Regions from separate parts of the Catenovulum sp. SX2 genome, predicted to be linked through region 2. Evidence: predicted binding sites of a transcription regulator. Region 2 holds the regulator's gene; the other holds the start of a gene.
The links. Region 2 encodes sigma-54, which starts transcription at its own class of promoters, with help from an activator protein. Its sites were predicted from a motif close to GTTGGCACGNNNNTNGNNT; they were not measured.
Positions count from the first base shown of each region.

Region 1: ACMZOO_RS17610 (PEP-CTERM sorting domain-containing protein) is a predicted target of sigma-54. The motif match lies at 1,925-1,943, and genes of this name have one in related genera.

Region 1 is NZ_CP182494.1:23,106-26,296, reverse strand. It holds gene ACMZOO_RS17615 (glutathione S-transferase family protein) at 317-916, shown strand; gene ACMZOO_RS17610 (PEP-CTERM sorting domain-containing protein) at 1,032-1,862, opposite strand; gene ACMZOO_RS17605 (sensor histidine kinase) at 2,192-3,191, opposite strand, start outside.
Region 2 is NZ_CP182493.1:2,466,097-2,469,287, reverse strand. It holds gene lptA (lipopolysaccharide transport periplasmic protein LptA) at 1-23, shown strand, start outside; gene lptB (LPS export ABC transporter ATP-binding protein) at 23-748, shown strand; gene ACMZOO_RS10340 (RNA polymerase factor sigma-54) at 764-2,269, shown strand; gene hpf (ribosome hibernation promoting factor) at 2,299-2,586, shown strand; gene ptsN (PTS IIA-like nitrogen regulatory protein PtsN) at 2,586-3,032, shown strand; gene rapZ (RNase adapter RapZ) at 3,036-3,191, shown strand, end outside.

The sequences.
Region 1 (3,191 bases), on a different replicon from region 2:
TAGCAGAATTGGCACAATGAAGTAATAATTTAGAGCAAAACCTCTTTTTCATGGGCGAATCAGAAACGAAGCACTGCTTCGCAGTCTGATGAGGTGGAGTCAGGGATGACGACAGGGCCTCTCTTTCAGGGACGAACTGTCGGCTGCGCACCTCTTACATATCCAGTTAAGCGTTTTTGCGAAAATTAATACTTCATTGGGACAACAAACACCATTTTACACCATTCGGTAAAAAATACCTTGCACAAATCAATTAACTCCACTAAATTATTTTACACCAATCGGTTACTTATTATTTTTTAGAAAGGATACCTCAATGAAGCTTTACCATATATTTGCATACGACCGCTCACTAAAAGTTCGTTGGTTAGCCAACGAAATTAATCTGGCGCTACAAATTATCAAATTAGATGTTGCAGAGCGTCAGCACAAAACCGAGCCGTTCAAAACCATAAATCCACATGGTTTAATTCCAACTGTAGAAAAAGAAAACGGTGAAGTGTTATTTGAAGCAGGCGCTATTTGTTTAGATATTTGCCGTGAACATGCTCCTCATCTGATCAACGAACAAGATAGCCAGTTTATGCAATGGTTGTTCTACTTCGCGAGCTCACTTGATACCCTGAGTGGCGGCATTATTGGTTTACACGTGTTCGGTGAAAAAGAGCAAGTACGTGAAACATTAGAAAGAAGAATTCCGCATCAACTTGCAGCAATAAACCAGCACTTAACGGGTAAAGACTACTGGTATAAAGATAAATTTAGCTTACTGGATATTTTTGCTTGGCAAAATCTAGCTTACTTATATGTAGACGGTCAGCTTAAAGATTATCCAATTTTAATCAGCTACCTAGAAAACTTGGCCAAGCGCCCTGCACTGGCCAATTTAAAACCTGAAGGACTACTAAAGCCTTAGAGGCTGCTGTTTTGGAATCATGTGATGAAGACAAAACTGTTTCTGTGGGGGAGAAACAAAAAAACCAGAGTACAAGACTCTGGTTTTTATTTTTTAGCTTAACTTGAAGTATGAATTAAGCTTGTTTTCTGCGGCGTAAGCCAACTAAAGCTAATAAACCAGCACCGAATACAGCTAGGCTTGCAGGCTCAGGAACAACACCTACTTCAGCGATACTGAAGTCAGCAGAAGGGTTACCAGATAATACTGCGAAGATACCAGTTACAGCAGAGAAATCAGCGTCACCAACGAAATCATCGAAAGATAGCTTGATAGTACCAGGCGCTGTAAAGCCTGCAGCAGAAGTTTCGCCTTTAGACCAGCCAGAAGCTAGGTTTTCAATAGCTGAAGTATCGATGTCAGTACCGAAGTCATATAAATCAGCGAAGAAAGCGTTAGTTGACGCAGCATCAGCGAAAATCTCAGTGTTAGAGATTACATATAGGTCTAATTCAAAGCTAGTATCGATGCTTAAGATATCGAAGTAGAAAGAAGCATAGCTGCTAAGGTCTAACAAAGTGCTAGGGTCATTGATGTCAGCAAATGGGTTAGTGTAGAACAAGCCCATAGTACCAGTTACACCATCATCATTGTTGAATACTAATTTGCCGTCACCAACAGAGAAGCCAGTTGAACCTGTAGCTGGTACAGGACCTACTGCATCCGCGCCACCAGTTTGCACAACAGTTGCTGTTACAACACCGTGAGGGCTAACTTCAGTGTCTTGAGCATAAGAAGTGCTGCCTTGAGCGTCAGAGTACAAATAACCGTCGTTAGTACCTAAAGCACCAGCATATGAACCATTGTAACCATCGAAAGAATCTAAAACCATTTCGCCAGCATTTGCTGAAGCAATACCTGCAACTGTTAAAGCCGCTGCTGCTATAGTTTGTTTGAAATTGAACATAATCGTTTCCTTCTGTTTAAAACTGGTTATTGAGTTATTTGTTAATCAATCTGAATCTAATTAAGCATTAGGCGTGCCAACATTAAAAAATCAATATTTATCAAACGCTTGACAATTACCAATTTAGGCGCGAATTATGCAGTGTAAATATTCCTGACGCTAATAACCTCAAAGGCGCGTAAGTAGAGGTGGAAAATGGACATGTTGGGCAATTTTGATTATACGCAGCTGCGGTTACTTAGCTTGCACTATATGCCATAACACACCAGCAGGGTCTATTAAGTGAATTTCGCGTAGTCCCCACGGGTAATCAATACCTAATAAAAAGCCTAATCCAAGGTTAACCTGATGTTTACACTTAAGCCACCACCAAGTCTATTATGCAAGTTTAACTGCCCGCTATGGGCTTCAACTATTTCGCGGCATAGCGCCAAACCTAAACCACTGCCTTGTTGTTTGGTTGAATAAAATGGGATCAGTGCATTGTGCAGTTCTTGTTCATTCATGCCTTTGCCACGGTCTTGTACTGAAATAATCACGGCTTGTCGACTCAGTTCACTTTCGAGCAATAACTGTATATCTTGTGGCGCTGAGCCAGCTTCATAAGCATTTTTAATTAGGTTGATGAGCAGTTGTTCAAATTGGCTAATATCAATTTTTAGCCTAGCTAATTGCTCAGCAGGCACGGATATTTGGTAGGAAAAGTCCAATTGCTGTTGCAAATTTTTTATGAATCCCTGCCAGTCGATACTTTGTTTATTCGGTTCAGGTAATCGAGCAAATTTAGCATAACCTGCAATAAATTCGCTTAAATGTTTAATGCGTTTATCTATGGTACTAAAGATTAAATTGAGCTTTTCATCACCTTGTTGTTCTACTAATAACTTACCTGAGTGAGTCATTGAAGAAATAGGTGCAATCGAGTTATTAATTTCATGGCTAATTACCCGAATAACCTTTTTCCACACACTCACTTCTTGGCGATTAAATTCACGAGTTAGTTGTTTAAACAAAAATAATTTGTGCTGTGCGCCATTGAGCTGAAAATCACCAGTGGATAAATGCCATGTTTGGCTTTGATCTTTGTACGGGTTGGCTGATGCTTCGGAGTCACTATCTTGAGGATTTAATACAAACAAGCCATCTTGGCCGTTATTTATTGCTTGAACAACGGTTTTTGGCCAACTAGAGCTGAGTTCGGTAAATAGTGAACCATCTTGGCTAATGCCATTATTTAACCAATGGCGGGCTGATAAATTGCTATAAATTAACCTTTGTTGTTGGTCGAATAACAGCATGGCCAGTGGCGAGTTTTGATTCACTTTATCT
Region 2 (3,191 bases):
CACCAAAAAGTGGTGACAATTAATGCCGAAGTTAATCGCAACCAACTTAGCTAAAGCCTATAAAAAACGCCAAGTGGTTAAAAATGTTTCTCTGCAGGTTGAATCCGGCAGCATAGTTGGTTTATTGGGGCCAAACGGCGCTGGTAAAACCACTACCTTCTACATGATAGTCGGATTAGTGGAAAATGACGCTGGGCAAATTCTATTAGACGACAAAGACATGACCTACTTTCCAATGCACGAAAGAGCCCGTGCAGGTGTTGGTTATTTACCACAAGAATCGTCTATATTTAGAAAGTTAACGGTCACACAAAATATTTATTCTATTTTAGAAATGCGACCTGAGCTTACCAAAAGCGAAAAACAAGCTAAACTTGAAGAGCTACTTGAAGAATTTCATATCACCCACATAAGAGATAGTCAGGGCATGGCATTATCCGGTGGTGAAAGAAGACGGGTAGAAATCGCCAGAGCGCTAGCGGCCGATCCAAAATTTATCTTATTGGACGAGCCATTTGCCGGGGTAGATCCTATATCCGTTATTGATATAAAAAGAATTATCACCCATCTTAGAGATAGGGGTTTAGGTGTACTAATAACAGACCATAATGTGCGTGAAACGCTCGATGTTTGTGAAAAAGCCTATATCGTTAGCCAAGGACAGTTAATTGCCTCTGGTGCACCCAACGATGTGCTGAATAACAAACAAGTACGTAACGTGTATTTAGGTGAACAATTTAAACTATAACGAATCGTCTAATTAATGAAACAAACTATTCAGTTAAAATTTGGTCAGCATTTAACTATGACCCCGCAGTTGCAACAAGCTATTCGATTGTTGCAATTGTCATCGCTTGATCTTCAGCAAGAGATCCAAGAAGCGCTTGATAGCAACCCTTTGTTGGAATCTGAAGAAAACCGCGAGGACTTCGAATCATTAGACGCGTTAAACGAAGCTAAACAACAAAAAGAAGAAAAAAACGGCAAAGATAATACCGAATCAAACGAAGATGCAGTGCCCGACAGCCGTGACGAACTATCACGCGAAGATATTCGCGAAGATTTAGCGACCGACAGCACTTGGGATGACCACTTTACCCAAGGTACTGGAACTGGCTCAGGTGGTGCAGCCCCTGACGATGATATGGTTTACCAAGGTGAAACCATAACGTCAATTCGTGACCATTTATTATGGCAAATGGATTTAACGCCATTTTCACCAGTCGACAGAGCTATCGCCATAGCCATTATTGATGCAGTCGACGACTCAGGTTATTTAACTGTTAGTGTTGAAGACATAATTGAAAGTTTAGGCATAGAAAGCGAAGAAATAGACGATTTAGTTGAAGTTGAAGAAGTAGAAGCAGTACTTAAACGCATTCAACTCTTTGATCCAGTTGGTGCTGCGGCCAGAGATACCAAAGAGTGTTTGCTCGTACAACTGAATCAATTTTCAGCAGATACGCCCTATTTAGCCGAAACCAAAAAAGTAATTAAAAATTATATCGAACTTTTAGGTAATAGAGACTACCGAACTTTAGCAAGGAAGACTAAACTAAAAGAAGACGAGCTAAAAGAAGTGATGAAACTCATCCACAGCTTAAACCCAAGACCGGGTAACGCTGTGGTTGCAGAAGAAGCTCAATATATAGTGCCAGATGTGGCAGTTAAAAAAATTAAAGACGATTGGATAGTTGAATTAAATCCAGACAGCATGCCAAAACTCAAGATAAATGCAGAATATGCAGCTATGAGTAAAACAGCACGCAATACGTCGGATTCACAATTTATCCGTTCGCATATGCAAGAAGCAAAATGGTTTATAAAAAGCCTTGAAAGTCGTAACGAAACTTTGTTAAAAGTAGCAAGGTGTATCGTAAAACAACAACAAGGTTTTTTTGAGTACGGTGATGAAGCCATGAAACCTATGGTGTTAAATGATGTTGCCGAAGAAGTTGAAATGCATGAGTCGACCATATCTAGGGTAACGACACAAAAATATATGCACACACCACGTGGTATATTTGAATTGAAATACTTCTTCTCAAGTCATGTCAGCACTGAAAATGGTGGGGAATGTTCATCAACCGCAATACGCGCTTTGATTAAAAAACTGATTTCTGCTGAAAATACAGCAAAACCGTTAAGTGATAGCAAGATTGCAGAATTGTTAGCGGATCAAGGTATTATGGTTGCTAGACGCACCATAGCTAAATACCGAGAGTCGTTGTCAATTCCGCCGTCAAACCAACGTAAGAGCCTTCTTTAGAAGGCATAAACCAAAAAAGGAAAGAGCCTATGCAAATCAATTTAACTGGTCGTCATGTTGATATTACTGACTCACTAAGAGATTACGTCGACAACAAGTTTGCAAAGCTTGAGCGTCATTTTGATCACATCAATAACGTGTATGTTATCCTCAACGTTGAAAAGCTAAATCAAGTAGCAGAAGCAACGCTGCATTTAAACGGTGGTGAAGTATTTGCCAACGCCGAGCATACGGATATGTATGCCGCAATAGATTCCTTGATAGACAAGCTGGATCGCCAAGTCATCAAGCATAAAGAGAAAATGAAACGCCATTAATGGACATTCAATCTTTTTTATCCAAAGACTGCACTGAATGTGCAGTCTCTGTTTCTAGCAAAAAACGAATTATTGAGCACATAGGTCAAATAGCTGCACAGCATATTAGCGAAATGACCGAACAAGAAATTACCGCAGCTTTGCTCAATCGAGAAAGATTAGGTAGTACAGGTATAGGTAATGGTATCGCCCTCCCTCATGGCCGCTTAGCCAATACAACTAAAGCGTTAGCCGTATTAATTACCACAGCAGAAGCTATTGATTATGACGCGATAGACAACCAGCCGGTTAATGTTTTTTTTGCTCTGTTGGTACCAGAAAACCAATGCAACGAACACTTAAAATCATTAGCAGCTGTTGCACAAAAACTTTCGGATAAAAGTATTTTAAAACGCTTAAGATCAGCGCAAACTAATCAGGAACTTTTTCAAGCTATTACGGAATAAACTATGTTACAACTTGTCATACTGTCAGGTCGTTCGGGTTCAGGTAAATCGACCGCACTTGATCAACTTGAAGATGCAGGTTTTTATTGTGTCGATAATATTCCAATTCAGTTATTGCCGTTTTTACCAGATGCATTAAAAGGCAAATATAGCCGTATC